2 regions of the Vibrio sp. AK197 genome follow, and region 2 is predicted to be linked to the other one. Evidence: predicted binding sites of a transcription regulator. Region 2 holds the regulator's gene; the other holds the start of a gene.

Region 1 (11,141 bases), 1.0 Mb from region 2:
CGAAAATGGCTGGTTCGTCCCACGGTCAGGCACAAGAAAGCGGCGAGATGGGTGATCACGACGGCTTCGCCAAATTCAATAAAGCCATCGGTACCTGAAAAGAACGCGACCAAGGTTGGCACGTACATAAATAGCGCCAATTTGGAAAGCACAAGACCAATGACGAACAAAATGGGGCGGAAGTTCACCATGAGTTAGGGCCTACAAGAAGAATGGGCTAGGTTGGAATAGCGCTTCAACGTCAGGCACATATTTTTTATCGACGAGGAACATCACCACATGATCGTCTTGTTCAATGACAGTTCGGTCATGCGCGATTAGCACTTCATCACCACGGACAATGGCCCCGATGGTGGTGCCGGGTGGTAGCTTAATATCACCAATTGGGCGACCGACCACTTTCGATGTGGTTTCATCACCGTGAGCGATCGCTTCAATGGCTTCGGCAGCGCCACGGCGCAGTGACGAGACGTTAACGATATCTGCCCGACGAACGTGAGTGAGAAGAGCCGAAATGGTGGCTTGTTGTGGAGAAATCGCCACATCAATCACGCCACCTTGAACCAAGTCAACGTAGGCACCTCGTTGGATAAGCACCATGACTTTTTTGGCGCCCATGCGTTTGGCAAGCATCGCAGACATGATATTGGTTTCGTCTTCATTGGTTAAAGCAATAAACACATCGACTTGATCGATGTTTTCTTCGGTTAGCAGCTCTTGGTCAGCTGCATCACCACAAAAGACAATCGTGTTTTCGAGTTCTTCAGACAAACGCTCAGCACGCTGATAATTACGTTCTATCAGTTTGACGCTATAAGTGTGCTCTAAGCGTTTTGCTAAGCTGGCACCGATATTACCACCACCGACAATCATGATACGGCGATACGGCTTTTCAAGGCGCTGAAGTTCGCTCATGACTGAGCGAATATGATTGCTGGCGGCGACGAAGAACACTTCGTCATCGGCTTCGATAATCGTGGTGCCTTGTGGTCGAATCGGGCGTCCTTGACGGAAAATCGCGGCGACGCGAGTATCAATGTGGGGCATGTGTTCGCGAAGAGCGGACAATGCGTTGCCTACCAGAGGACCGCCATAATAAGCTTTTACCGCAACGAGGCTAACTTTCTGATCGGCAAAGCTCACCACTTGCAGCGCTCCTGGGTATTGAATTAAGCGTTCGATATAGCTGGTGACCAACTCTTCAGGAGCGATGAGATGATCGACGGGTACGGCGCCAGATTGAAATAACCCTTCTTTTTCAGCTAGATATTGAGGAGAACGAATTCGAGCAATCCGGTTAGGTGTGTTAAAAAGAGAAAACGCGACTTGGCATGCTGCCATGTTCGTTTCATCCATGTTGGTCACCGCAACCAACATATCAGCATCTTGAGCGCCAGCTTCACGCAGTATGTCAGGATGGCTGGCATAGCCAATCACGACCCGTAAATCATATTTGTCTTGCAGTTCACGCAGGCGTTCGCTGTCTTTGTCGACAATGGTGATGTCGTTGTTTTCACCGACTAAGTTCTCCGCCAGTGTGCCTCCAACTTGACCAGCACCAAGAATGATGATTTTCATACTGTTTTCTCTTTTTACCACTGTTTAAGCGCGATATTTATCGCGCTGTGACCTTGTGTTTATGCTTGTTTGACCAACACGGCGTAATAGAAACCGTCCATGTCTCCTTCTCCCGGGAGAATTTGTCTGCCCGGCGCTTTCGGGTCGGAATCGACGAGTTTCGCGTCTGCGGTGCGCGCCAAGAAATTACTCACTTGTTGACGGTTTTCTTGTGGCGTAATCGAGCACGTAGCGTACACCAGTGTGCCACCAGCTTTCAGTTGTTGCCACATTGCGTCAAGAATTTCGCTCTGTAATGTCGCTAATGATTCAATGTCTTGCGCTCGGCGTAGCCACTTAATGTCTGGATGGCGACGAATCACGCCCGTGGCTGAACAAGGTGCATCGAGCAAAATTCGGTCAAATTTTTCACCGTCCCACCACGCTTCAGGCGTACGAGCATCGCCACAAATGACCTTAGCTTCAAGTTCAAGGCGGGCAAGGTTTTCATTGACTCGGCGTAGGCGAAATTCATCGGCATCAATCGCCACCACTTTGGTATTGTAGGTGTGCTCCAGAATATGTGCGGTTTTTCCACCAGGGGCAGCGCAGCAGTCAAGAATAAGCTCATTATCTCGCGGGTTGAGGTAATCGACGGACAGCTGAGCGGCGGCGTCTTGTACGGATACCCAACCTTGCTCAAACCCTGGTAGCGAATAGACATCGCGTGGAGTCAGTAACTTAATGGCATCGCTGGCTTCAGGGTGCACGTGATACTCGATTTCTTCCGCGTCCAGTAAAGCCAAGTACTGTTCGCGAGTATGGTGACGGCGGTTGACACGTAGCCACATTGGCGCTTTTTGATTATTGGCATCAATGATGGCTTGCCAATGCTGAGGGTAGCTGGTTTTGAGTAAGTTGAGTAGCCAGTTAGGGTGACCATATTTGCCGGCATCGTGGCTGACGGCTTGTTGATCAAGTTGTGACTGGTTGCGCTGATAGTTACGCAGAACGGCATTGATTAAGCCACGTAGCCTTGGACCTTTGAGATCTTTAGTGCCTTCCACTGTTTCTCCAACAGCGGCGTGCGGAGGAATACGCATAAAACTCAATTGGTATAGACCGACCAAAATTAAGTGATGAAATACGCGTTGCTTACCTTTTAGTGGCTTGTCCATCAATTGGTTGGCCGTACTTTCTAAGCGAGGAAGATACCGTAATGTGCCGTAACAGATTTCTTGAAGAAGAGCGTGGTCACGAGGTCGAATGGACTGTTGTGCTTCAGGTAAAACAGTAGAGAGAGACTTGCCTTTGTCGACAACTTGAAATAGGACATTAGCCGCCGCTGCGCGAACGTTCATAGGGTCACCATAAAAAACAGGAGGGCATCTCTGCCCTCAAAAATGTTCTAACAATTCGGGATTAGCTGAGTACCGTTCCCACTTCAAACCAGCTGGCACGAGCATTCAAAATATCTTGAACAGGCAAGGCTTTTTTGCCCGGAATCTGCAATGACTCTAGTGCTAATACACCGTTACCTGTCACGACATAAATGCCCGTTTTATCAGCCTTGATGATGGTACCTGCTGGTTGCTCAGAAGTGATATCGGCCACCCGGCTTTGCCACACTTTGATGCTGTTTTCAGAGGCGTCAAAGTGGCTCATTGGCCAAGGGTTAAATGCGCGAACGCAGCGCTCAATGTGTGCAGCATCGTCGTTCCAGTTGATGCGAGCTTCTTCTTTACTGAGCTTCTTCGCGTAGTTCGCTTGCTCATCATCCTGTTTCACTGGTATTGCTTTACCCGCTGCAATGTCGGCTAGGCAGTCAATTAATGCTTGAGGGCCAAGCTGCGCCAGTTTTTCATACATGGATGCACTGGTATCGCTGGCTTCAATTGGCAATGTCGCCACTTTTAACATATCACCGGTATCAAGACCGACATCCATTTGCATGATGGTCACGCCAGTTTGTGAGTCACCGGCCCAAATGGAACGTTGAATCGGCGCTGCTCCGCGCCAGCGTGGCAAAATCGACCCGTGAACGTTAATGCAGCCTAGCTTAGGCGTATCAAGCACAGCTTGAGGAAGCAATAAACCGTAAGCGACGACGACCATGATATCGGCGTTGAGATCAGCCAACTGCTGTTTTGCGTCATCAGATTTGAAGTTCACTGGCTGGTAGACATCAACATTGTGCTCAAGCGCGATGTTTTTGACTGGGCTGGCAGTTAATTTTTTGCCACGACCTGCCGGACGGTCGGGCTGGGTATAAACCGCAATAACCTCATGCTCCGAAGACAACAACGCCGCCAAGTGACGGGCGGCGAAATCTGGAGTACCGGCAAAGACAATTCGTAATGGCTTGCTCAAGGTAAACTTCCTTAAATTTATTTAGGCTTGTTTGGTTTGTTTTTCGTTATAGCGCTTAATTTTAAGCAGCTTGTCCTGAATGCGTTTGCGCTTTAGCGGCGACAAATAATCAACGAATAACTTACCTTCAAGGTGATCCAATTCATGTTGGATGCAAATAGCCAGAAGCTCATCCGCTTCCAGAGTAAACTCGTTGCCATCACGATCAAGGGCTTTGACGGTGACACCAGCTGCACGAGGAACCAGTGCCCGCGCTCCGGGAACCGATAGACAGCCCTCTTCAATCCCGTCTTCACCGTGTTTTTCGATGATTTCTGGGTTGATGAAGACTTGAGGTTGATCGCGAGAGTCAGAAACATCAATCACCACAATGCGCTGATGAATGTCGACTTGCGTTGCCGCGAGACCAATACCTTCCTCGTCGTACATGGTTTCAATCATGTCATCGACGATTTTTTGGATTTCTGGTGTGACCGCAGCGACAGGTTTCGCTACCGTGCGCAAGCGGTCATCAGGAAATGTTAATACTTGTAATACAGACATATACACTCAAAATGTTGAACTGTGCCGAATGAGGATAAACCTTGCTGGGGCAATTCTAGACATTTTATAACCCAAATGACAGCATCATCACGATTTTTCATTCTGATTCTTCCTCCAAGTTTTATTTCATTCTGTTAACAAACATGAACACTTGGTGGCGCAAACCGTGAGTTTATCTAAGGTTGGCTTATGTTACGAAGTACGATGATGGTCGTTAGTTTCATCGCCACATTACCTCTTGTTGTCCACAGTACTGAGAGTGTGACCTCCTCGTCTGTGGTAGAAAAGAGGGTTACTGATTATTTTAGTGCATTCGAGCCTCGTGTGCAGAAACTCAAGCCTCGAGTTCGTTACACAGCATTAAGTGCGACGCAAAACTCTGTAAGCATGATGCCGGACTTTAAGCAGCGATACCTGGTGACAGATGCTCAATTTGAGCAAGCACCGAAAATCGTTACCCACAACTTAGCTCATTCCTTTTTAAAGAATGATGATTGGGCGCGGTTTTCTGGAGCCCTAACTCAAGGTGTCGATGCATGGTGGGTATACCGAGCCGCTACCCGAGTTGATATTGCCGACAATCACTATACGGTTATTGAACCTGTTGCATTGGTAAAACAGGTTCATGGGCAACATCAGGTGTTGCTTCATGGTGCTATCAAGGAAGTCAGAGAGGGCGATGTGCTTCTGCCTGCCGATGTGACCATTGCTCAGTTACCTCTCCCATTGGTCGAGGACAGCATCGTGGAAATTATTGGCCATGCCAGCGAGCGAAGTTATATCGCGCCACAAGATTGGTTGATCTTGCACGGCGGGAGTTCCGGTGGGGTCGACGTCAATCAACGCTACCACCTATTACACTCAGCGATGACTCATCAAATAGTGGGGCAACTTGTTATCATGAAAAGCTATGCTCAGTTTAGTTTGGGTAAAGTCATTGAGTGGCAACCTCATTATCCGCTAAACCTCAGTGCGCTCAATTTACAGCGGGTTTGCCAAGCGATGTGCTCCAATGAATAATGCTCACTTACGAGCTTGGCTTACGCTTTACTTTACACCACGGTTGGGGCCGAAAGGTCTCAGCCGCCTATTAACTGTCGATCATCCCCTTCATCTGCTGTCATATTCTGCCAAGCAGTTAATGGCACTAGGTTTGAACTCAAAGCAGGTCGATTACCTTCGTCATCCATCAAAAATGCAATTGGACACTTGTTTCCATTGGCTTGAAAGCGGCGATGATCACCACATCATCACTCGAGATGATCCTAATTACCCTGCATTGTTACAACAAATCAGCGCTGCACCGCCTGTCTTATTTGTAAAAGGTAAGCTGAAAGCGCTAAGCCAACCACAAATCGGCATTGTTGGCAGTCGTAATGCCAGCGTTGATGGTCGCCAATCTGCAGGGTATTTCGCAAGACAGTTAACTGCGCAAGGTGTTACTGTCACCAGTGGCTTAGCGCTCGGGATCGATGGCTATGCTCATGATGGTGCTTTGCATGCGGGGGGCAACACCATCGCTGTATTAGGTGCAGGGCTTAAGCATATTTATCCGGCGCGGCATAAAGGGTTGGCGCAGCGCATTGCTGAGCAAGGCGCGTTAGTGTCTGAGTTTCATCCTGATGCCAAACCAATCGCAGCGCACTTTCCTCGGCGTAATCGCATTATTTCTGGGCTCTCTCTTGGGGTGTTGGTTGTCGAAGCGGCTGAACGCAGTGGTTCCCTCATCACCGCGCGCTATGCGACAGAACAAAACCGCGAAGTATTTGTCGTGCCGGGGCTGATCGATAACCCGCTAGCACGTGGCAGTAACCAGCTGATTCGTCAAGGTGCGTGCTTAGTTCAAAATGTCGAAGATATCCTCTCTGAGCTCAATCCTTTGCTAAATTGGGCAAATAAAGTCGAGATACCGCAACAAACTCTCAGATTTGCTGAAAATGAGGCGAAAGAAGAATTGCCATTTCCCTTACTGTTAGCTAACGTAGGAAATAAACCGACACCAGTTGATATTCTTGCTGACAGGACCAATATCCCTGTCCATGAAGTCATGATGCAGATCCTAGAGCTTGAGCTTTTAGGGCACGTGGTTGCAGTTTCCGGTGGCTATATTCGAAAGGGGAGAGGCTAGCTATGATGATGGACATACTCATGTATTTGTTCGAAACCTACATCCATAGCGATGCAGAGTTACAGGTGGACCAAGATGAGCTTGAAGAAGAATTAGTTCGAGCGGGGTTTCACCAGCAAGATATTTATAAAGCCCTCCAGTGGTTAGAAGATTTAGCCGCATTACAGCAAAGTGATGCACAATCGGCGATTTCAACCAGTGCGGCAACGTCAACACGTATTTATACTGCGAAAGAGATGGAGCGTCTTGATATCGAATGTCGTGGCTTTCTTCTGTTCCTTGAGCAAATAAAAGTGCTGACAACAGAAACGCGTGAAATGGTGATTGATCGCGTGGTGGGGTTAGAAACCAACGAATTTGAGTTGGATGATTTGAAATGGATCATTTTGATGGTGCTGTTTAACGTACCAGGAAATGAAAACGCTTATACGTTAATGGAAGAACTGCTGTACACCAAAGAGCAAGGTATCTTGCACTAAAGCCAGTTCATCCCCTTCTCGTCCTTCGCCAGCTTGGCTGGCGAAGCTTATCACTTTTTGTTGTACGCCATTTTACTATTCACACTGCGTTGGAATAGTAACAATCAATCAAGTTTGAAAGTATGAGTAAAAAAGCTGACGATAAACTGTTTTCAGCCCATGAGCACGCGCTAGATAATGAGCCGTGCCCTGAGTGCGGCGGGCAACTGCAACTGCGTCATGGTAAACATGGGCCGTTTCTTGGGTGTACACAGTATCCGAGTTGCCAATATATTAAACCCTTGCATCAAAATGACGGTCATATTGTCAAAGAACTTGGCGTGCCCTGCCCTGATTGTGGAAACGAGCTGGTACTGCGACAAGGGCGCTACGGAATGTTTGTGGGGTGCAGTGATTTTCCTAATTGCCATCATATTGAGTCTATTGACCAACCTGATAGTGACGAGTCGCAGACTGACGTACCTTGCCCTGAATGTGCTAAAGGCCATTTGATTGAACGGAAAAACCGTTTTGGTAAACTCTTTTACGCTTGTGATAATTTTCCTAAATGTAAGTTTGCCGTCAATCAACCACCGCTAGTGGGGAAATGTGAAGTTTGTGGTTTTCCATTACTGGTGGAGAAGAAGCTCGCCAGTGGGACAAAACGTCAGTGCGCTGATCGCAAGTGTCATCATGTACAATCTGAACAGCAATAAATAAAAACGGCGCATAGAGCGCCGTTTTTATTTGATGAGGTGCAATCAGGCCGTAATCTGATGGATTGCCGGGTAATGCGCTTTCGGCAGAACCTTAGACAAGGCCTGTAATTTTTCGATCAGCATGGCTTGGCTATCTGCACAAACATTGATGTGTCCCATTTTGCGCCCGGTTCGCTTCTCTTTTCCGTACCAGTGAAGGTGAACACCTGACGTGGCCATTAAGCTTGAATCGACCTGATCTTGACCAAGAATATTAATCATGGCAGTGGGGCGAAGTTGCTGGGTTGCCCCTAATGGAAAACCACACACAGCACGCAAGTGGTTTTCAAATTGGCAAGTCTCTGCGCCTTGCTGTGTCCAATGACCGGAGTTATGAACGCGAGGAGCTATTTCATTGACCGACAGCTCACCGTTGACATCAAAGAACTCTAGTGCCAACACTCCGACGTAATCCAAACTTTGAGCGACCGCAGTAAACATCTGTTTTGCTTGGGCTTGAAGCTGTGGTTCATCAATTGCAGTGGACAAGCTGAGAACACCATCCACATGAATATTTTCGGCTAATGGATAGACCACGACTTCGCCATTTTTGCCACGTGCGCCGACTAAAGAAACTTCGCGAGTAAAAGGCACAAACTCTTCAGCGACAATCGCTTGGTTATGGGATGCGAGTGCTTCAGCCATCTCAGCCCAAATGCGATCAACCTCTTGTTGGTCTTTTAGTCGCCATTGCCCTTTTCCGTCATAGCCTCCGAGCGCTGTTTTGAGCACCATAGGAATGCCAACTTGCTCAATAGCTGCATCAAAGTCTTCACGTGTTTGGATAATCGCGTACTGGGCGTTTTTAACACCAGCGGCATCAAGGAGTGCTTTTTCTAAACGACGATCGCCACCGGCTTTAATGGCCTGTGTGGTTGGAAGGAACTTGCCACTTTTTTCGCAGATATCGAGAACGTCATGAGGAATATGTTCAAACTCAGCCGTGATGACGTCAGCGGTTTGAATTGCGTTGTCTAAGCCATGGCCGATAACTGCTTTGGTTAAAGGGTGCACGATGGTTTCGCTGGTGACATCAAATGCCGAGATTTCAATATTTAATGGCGCGCCTGCCAAAGCCATCATGCGTGCTAATTGCCCTGCGCCTAGAACTAAAACGTGCATCGGTTACTCCTCCGCTGGGTTTGGGTTCGCAAGCACAGTGTCTGTTTGCTCAGCGCGAAAGGCTTCAACTTTTGCCATCACGTCGTCATCAGACGTACCAATGATTTGCGCGGCGAGAATACCTGCGTTAGCCGCTCCAGCTTCGCCAATGGCTAACGTGCCGACAGCAATGCCTTTTGGCATCTGAACAATAGAAAGTAGCGAGTCCATACCTTTTAAAGCTTTCGATTGTACAGGAACGCCCAGCACCGGTACGCTGGTGAACGCCGCAGCCATGCCAGGTAGATGTGCAGCTCCGCCCGCTCCGGCAATAATGACTTTAATGCCACGCTCTTTTGCTGTGGAAGCGTAATCCGCCAGCAATTGTGGAGTTCGATGAGCTGAGACCACTTTGGTTTCGTAGGCAACACCAAATTTATCCAGCATCTCTGCTGCGAGTTTCATGGTTGGCCAATCTGATTTTGAACCCATAATAATACCGACTTTCATCTCGAACTCCTTTAGGCTGCAATTGGTTGAGCTGATAATTTGTGGGCATTATACGGAGATTTTAAACTCAAGCAAACGTTTGCGCAGTAAGTGGCGCTTGTCACAATTATTTTCTGATTAAATTGGTTTAGTCTCGCGGTGTGAAACTTTGTACACTTAGCTCAACGTTAGCCTTGATAATAATAAAAGGAACAACCCGTGAATAATTTCCAGCAAGCGTTGAATGCATTGCAAACTGGAGAAGTCATTGCTTATCCAACCGAAGGCGTGTTTGGCGTTGGGTGTGATCCTGACGACCCGCAAGCCATTCAAAAGTTATTAACCCTTAAACAGCGACCTGTCGAAAAAGGTTTGATTTTGATTGCCGCTGATTATCAGCAGTTATTACCGTACATCGATGAATCTCAGCTCAGTGAGCAGCAACTTGAAGCGGTTCATGCGACTTGGCCCGGCCCAGTGACATGGATAATGCCATGCAGTCCTAAAGTTTCCACTTGGGTTAGTGGTCAGTTTGATTCGATTGCTGTGCGGGTAACCGATCATCCTTTGGTTCAAAGGTTGTGTCGTGAATTCGGTAAGCCGTTAACGTCAACCAGCGCTAACTTGAGTGGGCTGCCGCCTTGTATGACAACAGAACAAGTGAGCGAGCAACTCGGCGAACAACTCGTGGCCATCTTGCAGGGTGAGACGGGAGGGCGCGATAAACCCAGTGAGATTCGTGACGCCAAATCCGGTAAAGTATTGCGCCAAGGTTAAGCAACCAACAATAAGGAATGTATAGAGATGTCAGTCATTGATAAACAAGCGGTGAAGCAGTTTTTGCTTGAGCTTCAAGATTCGATTTGTCAGCAGTTAGAACAAGCGGATGGCAAAGCCGTGTTTGTTGAAGATGCTTGGTATCGAGACTCAGAAGAGCGTCTGGGTGGGGGTGGGCGTACCCGCGTGATGCGAGACGGTGACGTATTTGAGCAAGGGGGGGTTAACTTTTCTCATGTCACAGGTAAAGAAATGCCGGCTTCAGCCACGGCGCATCGTCCTGAATTGGCCGGACGCCGCTTTGAAGCGATGGGAGTGTCTTTGGTGATGCATCCCAATAATCCCTACGTTCCGACCTCTCACGCCAATGTACGTTTCTTTATCGCCGAAAAGGAAGGTGAAGAGCCAATCTGGTGGTTTGGTGGGGGCTTTGATCTGACGCCGTTCTACCCGTTTGAAGAAGATTGCCAATGGTGGCATGACACGGCGAAACAGCTTTGTGCGCCATTTGGAGACGATGTTTACGCTGAGCACAAAGCATGGTGTGACCGTTACTTCTATTTGCCTCACCGGGAGGAAACTCGCGGTATTGGTGGGCTGTTTTTTGATGATTTAAACTACTGGGAATTTAACAAGTGCTTTGATTACATTAAAGCAGTGGGTGAAGGGTACACTCAGGCGTACTTACCGATTGTCGAAAAACGTAAAAACACGACCTTTGGGGACCGTGAGCGTCAATTCCAGCTCTATCGTCGAGGACGTTATGTGGAGTTTAACCTCGTGTTCGACCGCGGGACGTTATTTGGTCTGCAAAGTGGCGGTCGCACGGAATCGATTCTGATGTCGATGCCACCACTGGTGCGCTGGGAGTACAATCATCAAGTTGAGCCAGGCTCCGCCGAAGCGTCTTTATATCAAGATTACTTACGCCCACGTGAGTGGTAACGCTTTTCCAGCTTG
Region 2 (11,141 bases):
TCGGCTTGCAACCAACCGTCAGAACCTCGGTTCACTTCAACACTGAGCTCCAAGTAGTTACGATAATCCAGTAACTCCTCACCAAGCACCTGCGGTGAACGCTGCCCCATATCAATATGTGGGTTAACGCGCTGGAACAGCTTGGCCATCGCTTCAGAGAACGTATAACGCATGCTTTCAAACAGGTCTTTGTGTTGTGACTGCTGATCGGCAAGCCCCGCAAGTAACGTTTCATGGCTTTCACGTACTTTGACATTCAAACGCACACCTTTGACTTGACCAAATCCAATATTCGACAGCCCTTGGTTAAGCATACGAATGCGATTTTGTTCACGCTGAATGGTCTTCTTGATGATACTCGCCACTGACTCAGAACTGATTGCCAAACGGTTTTCACGTTGCGTCAATTCTTCCGTCAAGCGTGCCAGCTCCACTTCCATCTCTTCAATCGCTTCAACCGGATCATCGGTATGGATGATATCTTGGCGAATACGTTCGCGCAGATGTTGATACACCGCAATGTAGAACAATACCTTGCGCTCCGGATGCGCCGTGTCTTCTGATAAACGCAGTGCGTCACGTAAATCATCATTATCCGCGACGGCCAAACGCAGAGCACCTAGAGATTTATCCGACATCGAACGTAATTCACCCGCAGACAAATAAGCCAGCTCGCGCTTGTGCAGTCGGCGTTCAACATCATGCTCACGCGCTAAGCGCAACACCGAACACCAACCGGCTTTGGCCGCCACCACAAAAGTTCGCAGGTCTGCGTAATCCTTTTGGATTTTTTTCAGGCGTTTCGCCAAACTCTTCATTTCAAGCTCAGTCGCGGTGATGGTGCGTTCATACTCACTTTTACGTGAACGTGAGCTGTGTAAGCGCTCGTGAAGTTCATCACGACGACGAATTGCACGCTCTTGTGCGCCTTCATCCGCTGTCACACCATACTCTTGGAGTTCTTGCTTGAACTCCTGCACGGTCTCAAGTTTCGCTTGATGCGAGCTCTTGAGTGATGCCAGAACTTGGTGGTATTGACTCAGCTGCGATTGATGTTGCTTGAGCGCTTCACGGCTCGACGTCCGGCTACGCTCTGCTTCAACCAATTTGGCTTTCAATTGCTCACTAAGCTCGCTACTTTGGTTCAGTAAATCAACCGAGTCGGCGTAGCTAAAGTAATGACGACGTTCCACCAAATCAGACAACGCAAAGATTTGCGTTTTCAAATTCTGTAACGCTTGGTCAGCTTGCTGGTACTGGCTTTCTAAGGCATCAAACTGCTCTGGGTCTGTGTCTAAAGCAGACACTACCGGTTCTAACTGAGAGAGCGCTTTTTGGTGCTGATTTAAAAACGCTTTGTGTTCAGAAAGCTCAGATAATTTATGTTCCAGCTCGGCAAAGCGTTCACTTAACGTCTCGTCTTCAAGCAGCGACATATGAGGGGCAATTTTATCCAATTTGACCAACGCTTGTTTACTGTTGGTTAATTGACCACGTTGCTGCTGCTCTTGATTGTCTAAGTCAGTTAACGCTCTGGCTAATTGATTTCGCTGGTCGCGGCGCTGCTGAATCGCTTGTTCTGGGTCCGCATCAAACGCAATATGGATGTGCTGCGCGACAAATTGGTTAAATGCTTGGTACAGGCGCTGCAGCTTTTGTGAATCAAAAGCGGCTTTTGCGTGCTGCTCAACCACCTCTTCCAATTGTTCACGCAGTAACTCTAAACGCTGCTCGCGAGCGGCGCGGCCAAACAATGGAATTTCCGGGAATCGAGAGTAACGAATTTGCCTATCATTAAGGCGCACGCACACCGCTCGTTCGAGCTCTTCGGCTTGCATTGCACTATCATCAAAGGCATCGACATCGCCTTCAATGATGTAAAGATCCTCTGGGCAATCGTCTAAATCGACAAGCTTATCTTCGATATCCGTTAGATCAGATACCACAATCGCATGACGTGCAGGCCCATACATCGCACTGAAATAAGGCGCATCCTCTAAGGTGATGTCGTCATAAATTTCAGATAGCAACACACCGCCCAGAGTATCGGCTAACCCTTTAAGGCGCGAGTCATTCGACCCACCGGGTGATGCAAGATGTTCAATCTCTTGCTCAAGTTGAGCTCGACGAGTCGCTAGCTGCTCTTTCTGCCCCGTTAGCTGACGCTCATTTTCCAGAACCACTTGCATGTGGCGCATCACAGACTGACTGTCTGCCAACGCTTCACCACTTTGCTGTTTAAGGTTATCTAATGCATCGCTCGCGGCGATCCATTTAGGCGCTGCGGCTTGCAAACGCTCAATCTCTGCGCTGTATTCTTGGTCAAGACGACGTTTTTCACTGCGTTGTTCGCGCAACAGCTCATAATCTTGTTCAAGCGATTCGATGTGATGAGCGTGTCGTTCACGCTCTTGCTCGAGGCTCAGTTCATCATCAAGCGCAATCTGATGGTGCTGTTGATACTCATCACGCCACTGCTTCACCTGCTGTTGTTGCTGAATCTGACGTTCCAACTCACGATGTTGGGCACGCCATTGTGATTCATTTTGCACTAATTGCTCGGCACTACGAGCGCGTTGCAACGCTTGCTTACCCGCAGCAGACGCCCCAGCGCGACTCACGTCGCCAACAATGGAGCGAACTAAGCTCAGCGCCGTTTCAAATTGTTGCGCGGCGGCAGACGACATGTCCAATTTGTGTTTTAGCGCGAGAACTTCGTTGGTACGTTCACTTTGCTGATGTTTAAGCTGGTTCACCAAGTTCATGGCACTTTCAGCGGTTAAGCGGTTGTCGTCCAAGAGTAAGCGAGCCTGCTCTAATGCTTGTACCGCTTGTTGATACTGTAATGCTCGGGTTTGCTGGACATCCAATGCTTGCTGATAATCCGCCAACTGACTTTTTAGACTATCGACTTCTTCTTCGGCTAACGTTGCCTGCTCTTCAGCCATCATGGTGCGTTCTTGTGCTTCCTCGACCACCATAGCTTGCTCTTCAAGACGTTCATTAAGCTCTTCCAAGTCTTCTTGGTAACGCTCAATTTTCTCCTGTTGACGCAGTGCATTTTGAACCAATTGCAGATGGTCGGACGCCGATTGATAATCTTGTTCCAATCCTTCCTCTTGCTCGACCAACATCGCGAGTGCGTCTTGCGCTTGGTTGAGCAGTTGGTTGTTTTCAATCAACGTTTCGCGTGACTGGAACAGTTCACCGCGCAGTGATAACGTCTGTTCAAGTTTATTACGGCGATCGTTCGCGTGACGCATGTAGTCAGCGGCTACGTAATTGGTGGACTCCGTGATCAAATGTTTAAACAAGTCGCGATCAGATTGGGTCGTTTTGATGGCTTCAAGCGTCATGCGATTCTCACGCAGCGCCGATTCCATATCTTGGAATGCTTTTTTCACCCCACCATTTTGTGGCAGTAAGTAGTCTCGCAATGAGCGCGTAATCGCACTAGAAATACCGCCATACAATGACGCTTCGATTAAGCGATAGAACTTAGAGCGATCGCTACTGTTGCGTAGTTTTCTCGGAAGCACACCAAAATCAAACATTTGAGTATGGTAGTCGACCACAGAGTTGAACGCTTTAAAGCTCGCGCCTTCGTAAGTGAGAGCGACGTCTTTCACTTCGTTAATTTGACGCACACGCGCTTGAGTATCAGATACCGACTCAATAAGTACATCGGTTGGTTTGACATGGCTTGGCAAGCCTTGAATTACGAATGGTTTGATGTCGACTTTTTTATCTCGTCCAGCGACTTGCTGTAGCTTAACCGCAAACAATAAACGCTGATGACGCGAGTTAACCACATCAAGCGCAGCGTAACAGGCGCCAGGCTGTAGTTTACCGTACAGGCCTTTATCGCGAGACGATTGGCTACTCCCTGCTTCCGTGGTATTACGAAAGTGCAGTAAGCTTTGATCAGGAATCAATGCCGTAATAAACGACGCCATGGTTGTGGATTTACCCGCCCCGTTACCGCCCGATAATGTGGTCACCAGATCATCAATATCGAAAGTACGCGCAAAAAAGCCGTTCCAGTTGACCATGGTCAGCGATTGATATTTACCTCGTTCAATCATGCGTCACTTTCCTTTTGTTCTTCGTCTTGCAGCTCATTTTGTTGAGCTTGTTCGCTGTCTGCGAGTAGGTTACCTTGATTTGGCTCTGCGTCATGTACGACCGCTTCACCATCTCGAATCAGGCGCAGCTGCGCGTCGCGCATATCATCACCAACTCGAACATCGGCGCCAAAACGAAATACCGCTTCGCTAATACAAAATTTTCCCGTTTCCCCCACATTGATGACCATGCCTAAACGGCGTAAGCGACGTAGTGAAGTACGAACTTTTTCAAATAGTTTTTCTTTATCAAGATCCGACCCTGTTGCACGGTGCGTCACCAGGCGCATGAGCTTTTTCTCATCGGTTAGCGCCAGCAGCTCGTCATACAACTCTTGATTGGTAAAGATCCCCTCATGAGCGAGGCGTTCAGGGCTGAGATAAAGGAAACATAATACCTTCCCAACCAACATATCGAGCTCTGACAAAACGCTGCGGTTGATGAGCGATGTAGAACGCGGACGCAAATAGAAAAAACCTTCTGCAGCCTTGACTAGCTCGGTATTATAACGTTGATAAAACGCAGCAAGCTCTGGTTCAAAATCGCAAAGCAGTGCGTGATTATCTAAATCCTCACTGGAGATATGACGCCCAGCGCGTAACAAGCTGTCAAGCGCTGGGAACAGTGGGTTAGAAATCGCTTTTGCCAGTTTTTCTGGCATATATTCATTAATATCTGTCGATGACATTTGCTTGTACCTTTGCACCAAAATCGTTGATCGCTGTCCAGTCCGGTTGAATTGCTTGGTAATCGGATTCCGAATACCCTAAGCGTACCGCCTGGTCGACAATAATTCTGGCGAGATCAAAGTGATGAGTTTGAGGGTGCTCGGCCAGGTAATCACGAAGAACCGACCCCAAATCAATGGGTGTTTTGTCCTGCTTGTGTACCGCGAGCATGTCACCAATTCGCTCAGAGAGCTCATCATTGACTTGTTGAAATTCTTCATATTCGACTTCGAGTGGCACGTGTCCCGTCACTTCGTCATTACGAAGGACTAACGCTTCATCTCGAAGGTCCATCAATCGCTCAGCGTCGGCAAACGTAAGCAGCCATGGCGCATCAAAATACTCTTTAAGTGACTGACGCAGACGTGTACTAAACGCACGATTTTTATCCATATCAATCGCAGTTCGAATAAATTTATGCACGTGGCGATCATAGCCAATCCATAAATCAATCGCTTGCTGGCCCCAACTGGTAATGCGGTCGAGCTTCATTTGCAAGCCAAATAAGGTCTCGTCGATGATGTCGAGTTCGGGGTCCCCATGCACACGTTCTTGAATATCCAAAATCTGGGTTTGAAGCTCATCCCCTGCCGCTTGCAAGGTGTCTTGCAGTTCTTTTAACGTGGAGGAGGTTTCGGACAACAACTGTTCACAGTTATGAATCGCTTCGCGCCAGTCTTTGTTAAGCAGTTCGGCGATTTGCTCTTTCACCGTTTGCTGTTGCTCATCCATAACGCGTTGGTTGAGGTCAATTTGGTCGAAAATCTCGCCAACGGAATACCGTAACACGCCGTAAACGTTTTTCTTCCAGTGGCCAGCCGTTCCCCCCTGCTGAGCAGCTTCAACGGCTTTCGCCATTTCACCCGCCACCATCGAGAGCTGGATTGAAAGTTTGAGTTTAGAAAATTCACGGTGGCGCACATAGTAGTCGGTAATACCGACGGCCAGTGGTGAGAGACGATAAATACTGGCTCCGTCGTTAATTTCACTGGTAAAGCGGCTAATCAGACGCTGTTTCACCAATTCATTAATCGCATTGTTCGCTCGAAATGCCGAAGGCTCACCCGTATCTTCAAAGAGTCGCGTAACGATAGTGAACGCATCGTGCAATTCCCCTTCGCCTAACTCTTCGTCGTATCGCTCGTTGCTTAACACCGCAAGAGAGATCAAAAATGCTAACCGTTCGTTGGTAAGATTTAATGAGAAATCGTGTTGCTTGACCCAGCCCACCAACTCGTCAATTGGCTGGCTAGCAGCGTCCTGAGTTATCTCACTCATTATTATTCCTGTTGTTCTTTTTTCTTAGCCCATACATGAATGTATCGACCTAATGAGAGGTACGGCTCTTGTCGACAATATTTCTTTTCAAGAGCTAATACATCGTCAAACTGGTATTCGCCCATATTGGGCCCATTACCAATGTAATCATTAAAGCAACGAATACCCGACTTACCTTGAATATCAAAGCCGGCGTTCGAGATCCATTGATAAACATCTTCCGGGTATAACCCATGCGATGGTTGTAGCTTGAACCGCTTACGGTGTGGCATGCCTTCTAATATGTGGGGCAAATTGCCACAAGAGACATTTTTGTACACCAGACCATGCTGGTTATAAAACATCACAGACGCAATCCCACCAGGCTTTAGCTGCTTTAGCGCCACTTCTAACGCCGATTTCGGATCCGCCAACCATTCCATCACCGCATGAAACATCACAATATCCACCTTTTCGTTCAGGTGTTTATCAATCATTTGAATGGGAGAATGAACAAAGCGATACTGCTTAAGCAAAGCCTGCTTTTCGATTTCCTGCTTAGCAAGTTCAAGCATTTCAGAAGATAGATCACATAACGTGACGTGATGTCCGAGCCGCGCAATCTTTTGCGACATCTGTGCCAATCCGCCCCCGGCATCTAACACATGCAGTGGTTTATCCTCACCACCAAACTCTGCTAGAATCTGCTCAAGATCTTGCCAAACAATCACTTGGCGGATTTTTCCTTTATCGGAGCCGTAAATGTTTTTTGCAAATTTGTGGGCAATGTCGTCGAAATTACGGTCTTCTATCACTGGGCTTGCGTTATCATGAATTAATGTGTCGCTATTCTGTCACAAGATCCGCAGGAATAAAGAGGCATTGTCTTTTTTTATAATCAACTGATGTTTTTTCGGGCTATTTAAGTATGTTTGAGCTGAAAAAGGTTGTATCAGCGCTGCTGATGCCACTACCAGCAATGTTAATCATTGGCTTTATTGGCCTGATGCTGATTATGTTCACCACACGTCAGAAGTCGGGCTGTTTGATTGTACTATTTTCGTTTATAGGTATCTTTTTAATTGCGTTCCAACCCGTTTCTTCACGTCTTTTAATGCCGATGGAGCGCCAACATTCTGCGTTTTTCCCGGTTGATGATGCCATCGATTACGTGATGGTACTGGGCAGCAGCCACGTGGTCGATGATGATATTCCGCCAACCTCTCAACTGAGTAGGACGGGATTGATGCGCTTAACCGAGGGAATTCGGGTATTGCGAATGTACCCAGGGGCCAAGCTGATTTTATCGGGATATTCTGGTGGGTCAGAAGTCAGTAATGCTCGCATGATGGCCAAAGTTGCCTTAGCGCTTGGGGTATCAAAATCCGATATTATCTTGTTAGAAACCGCTAAGGATACCTGGGAAGAAGCGCGCCAAGCGGCTGCATTTGTGCGTAATAAGAACTTGGTCTTAGTCACGTCAGCCAGCCATATGCAGCGAGCTCTGAATGAGTTTCATGCCGCTGGTTTAGAACCCTACCCAGCGCCAACCAACTATCTGGCTCAAAAGGAAATCTCTCAAGTTTGGGAACGCTACACACCTCGAGGTAAGTATATTGAACAAACTGAAATTTTTTGGCATGAGCTCTTAGGTAAAATTTGGCAAACCCTGAGAGATTGGGCTTCAGACTATGAAGAGACCGCCATCGAGGCGCAGCACACCAACGCTTAAATGGCCGTAGTGCTCGCCTTGTATCCAGCCGAAGTTATTGCTTCGGCTTTTTTATCGATAATTTCAACCTTCAGCAAACCGTGATTCTCAATTTTCGCAATCAGTGATGTAGCTGCCAGTCTAAATTTTAGGTTATGGAAATGTATCTCAAAATCGGCGCGAACCATGCTGAAGATTGATAAAAACCGCCTATATTAACCCTGTGGTTCGTTACCTTAGAAAAATGTCAGAAAGATGAATTAGTCACGGTTTTTGTTTGCCTCAAGCAACAATGCAGTCTAGAATCTACGCCGAAAATGACTATAACTAGAAGCTTGACAGTGATGAACCGCTTAATTTAAGAGCGGTTTTTTGTATTTATAATCCGTATAAATTCCATGTCATTCAGCTTACTTATTTTACCCAACATCTAGCAGTACTTTCGAGTGGACAAACCCTATGGCTACCATTAAAGATGTCGCCCGTTTAGCCGGCGTGTCAACAACAACTGTATCTCATGTCATTAATAAAACTCGTTTTGTTGCGGAAGCAACACAAGAGAAGGTAATGGAAGCAGTCAAGGAGCTTAATTATGCTCCGAGTGCCGTTGCACGCAGCTTGAAATGCAATACGACCCGCTCGATTGGTATGCTAGTTACCCAGTCGACTAACTTGTTCTTTTCTGAAGTGATCGACGGTGTAGAAAGTTACTGTTATCGCCAAGGTTATACTTTGATTTTGTGTAATACCGGCGGTATCTACGAAAAGCAACGCGATTACATTCGTATGCTGGCAGAAAAGCGTGTAGACGGCATTTTAGTGATGTGTTCTGACCTGACTCAAGAGCTATCAGAAATGCTTGAACGTCACTCCGATATTCCAAAAGTCATCATGGACTGGGGTCCTGAGAGTTCTCAGGCTGATAAGATCATTGATAATTCAGAAGAAGGAGGCTACCTCGCCACCAAATATCTGATTGACCATGGTCATCGTGACATTGCTTGCTTGAGTGGCCACTTTGAAAAAGCGGCTTGCCAAGAACGCATTCAAGGCTTTAAACGCGCAATGAGCGAAGCCAATCTCCCCGTCAACGAGGATTGGATCCTTGAAGGTAACTTCGAATGTGATACCGCCGTCCTCGCTGCAGACAAAATTGCCTCTTGGGATCATAAACCAACCGCGGTTTTCTGCTTCAACGATACTATGGCATTGGGGCTTATGAGCCGATTGCAGCAAAATGGGATCCGCATTCCAGAAGATATGTCCGTGATTGGATATGACAATATTGAACTAGCTGAATACTTTTCACCTCCTCTGACTACCATCCACCAGCCCAAGCGCCGCGTGGGTAAGAACGCTTTTGAGATCCTGTTAGAGCGCATCAAAGATAAAGAGCATGACAAGCGAATTTTTGAAATGCACCCTGAAATTGTTGAACGCCATACAGTAAAAACTCTAAATAAATAAACAACATAGCGTACGTCTGTGATGAATGACTTATTTTCTGGATCAATCGCATACTTTGAAATCATTACCTGAACCAAGATCACATTTTTGAATATAAATCGTGATCGGTCCCGCACAACCTGTTTTATGCTGTTTCTTGATGTAACAACGTAACCAAGCCACGCACAGGGCAAACCATTCGAAAGGATGGGACGCAAAGCTTCCGGCCTTACCCATAAGTGACAGTTATGAAAGGTAGCGGGGTTGCCGATGGCAAATATGCAAATTAACAACATACTGACAATAGTTTGCATAGTTTTGCTAATCTCTCGGACCTGAACTGGTGGCATCAAACCGAGAAAATAAGCATGGACAAACCAGTACTTAAAGATTCAATGCGTCTATTCGAGCAGCTAGGCAGAGTAAAATCTCGTTCAATGTTTGGCGGATTTGGGATTTTTGTTGACGACACAATGTTCGCACTTGTGGTCGGAGATAAACTCCATATTCGCGCGAATGAGAAGTCGACAGGAGAGTTTAAAGACTTAGGTTATGAACCTTATGTCTACAAAAAACGCGGTTTCCCCGTCGTCACTAAGTACTATGCAATGCCAATGGACTGGCCAAGTAACACCGATTACATTCTGACTTTAGCAAAAGATGCACTATCGATTGCTAAGAAAGAAAAACAAACCCAGCAACAAGCGAAACCTGACCGCTTGAAAGATCTTCCCAATCTTAGGCTTGCAACAGAAAGAATGCTTAAAAAAGCCGGTATCTCTTCCGTGGAACAACTGGAAAAGACTGGTGCACTAGAGGCATACCGTGCAATCCAAGATACGCACGCTTCAGACGTGAGCTTAGAACTACTTTGGGCTTTAGAAGGTGCGATTAAGGGAACTCACTGGTCGGTGATTCCGCAAGACCGTCGCACCGAGTTGATGGCTGGATTGAACGGCTAAGTTAAGTGATACATCAGAGCCAGTGTAGCAATACACTGGCTTTTTTTATGCCTCAATGAAATTTTCTGCCTTTTGTCCGGTTCTTATTGATATTGACTTATTATGAACATTAGCTGGTCATTAAGTTCACGACTGACAGTCAATGGTCACTCGGTGTTATCAAACAAAAGGACACAAGATGTATAAGAAGATTCTGCTAGCCGCGCTATTACTGCTCATCATCGTGCTGATCGTAAGTCAAACTCGCACCTTCATTACCCTCGAATCCGCCAAACATTACCAACAGCAATTGGCGCTGTTCATCGAGCAAAATTTTGTGATTGCCGCCAGCATCTACTTTGTGGCGTATGTCCTTGTCACAGCCCTGTCTATTCCGGGGGCAACCATCATTACCCTACTTGGCGCAGCACTGTTTGGCTTTTGGTTCAGCCTGTTGCTCGTTTCTTTTGCCAGTACACTTGGCGCAACCTGCGCTTTTTTACTCAGTCGTTATTTTTTCCAAAACTGGGTACAAACTCGGTTTGGCGATAAACTCGAGGTTATTAATCAAGGTATAAAAAAAGATGGTGCATACTATCTGTTTTCTCTGCGCCTCATTCCGATTTTTCCATTCTTTGTCATCAACCTGGTCATGGGACTCACCCCAATTGCGGTTCGTCAGTTCTATTTCGTTAGCCAAATCGGTATGTTGCCAGGGACGGCCGTGTATCTAAATGCCGGTACCCAGCTCGCTCAAATTGATTCCCTTTCCGGTATTGTGTCACCATCGGTTCTACTTTCGTTCGCTCTACTGGGTATTTTCCCTATACTTATCAAATGGGTAGTACGGCGTTGGAAACTCACGCCTTCACAATAATTATTCAGTTAAGGGAAGATGGTGAAAATCTATATTGGAGAGAGTCCGGTTGATGC

Evidence for each region. Region 2 encodes PurR, which represses purine synthesis genes. Its sites were predicted from a motif close to TNANGNAAACGTTTNCNTNA; they were not measured.
Region 1: a site for PurR is predicted at 9,493-9,512, ahead of purE (5-(carboxyamino)imidazole ribonucleotide mutase). Genes of this name have one in related genera too.

Annotation. Positions count from the first base shown of each region.
Region 1 is NZ_CP096430.1:3,077,423-3,088,563, reverse strand. Features, by position in the region: gene M1D72_RS21470 (TrkH family potassium uptake protein) at 1-191, opposite strand, end outside; gene trkA (Trk system potassium transporter TrkA) at 202-1,578, opposite strand; gene rsmB (16S rRNA (cytosine(967)-C(5))-methyltransferase RsmB) at 1,638-2,918, opposite strand; gene fmt (methionyl-tRNA formyltransferase) at 2,980-3,927, opposite strand; gene def (peptide deformylase) at 3,949-4,470, opposite strand; gene M1D72_RS21445 (hypothetical protein) at 4,660-5,490, shown strand; gene dprA (DNA-processing protein DprA) at 5,483-6,598, shown strand; gene M1D72_RS21435 (DUF494 family protein) at 6,601-7,077, shown strand; gene M1D72_RS21430 (DNA topoisomerase family protein) at 7,200-7,772, shown strand; gene M1D72_RS21425 (5-(carboxyamino)imidazole ribonucleotide synthase) at 7,818-8,936, opposite strand; gene purE (5-(carboxyamino)imidazole ribonucleotide mutase) at 8,940-9,425, opposite strand; gene M1D72_RS21415 (L-threonylcarbamoyladenylate synthase) at 9,624-10,181, shown strand; gene hemF (oxygen-dependent coproporphyrinogen oxidase) at 10,209-11,126, shown strand.
Region 2 is NZ_CP096430.1:2,028,460-2,039,600, forward strand. Features, by position in the region: gene mukB (chromosome partition protein MukB) at 1-4,085, opposite strand, end outside; gene mukE (chromosome partition protein MukE) at 4,082-4,813, opposite strand; gene mukF (chromosome partition protein MukF) at 4,794-6,131, opposite strand; gene cmoM (tRNA uridine 5-oxyacetic acid(34) methyltransferase CmoM) at 6,134-6,925, opposite strand; gene elyC (envelope biogenesis factor ElyC) at 7,039-7,842, shown strand; gene purR (HTH-type transcriptional repressor PurR) at 8,281-9,288, shown strand; cyclic di-GMP riboswitch class I at 9,447-9,539, shown strand; gene M1D72_RS16560 (TfoX/Sxy family DNA transformation protein) at 9,636-10,229, shown strand; gene M1D72_RS16565 (TVP38/TMEM64 family protein) at 10,408-11,085, shown strand; gene M1D72_RS16570 (DUF7577 domain-containing protein) at 11,104-11,141, shown strand, end outside.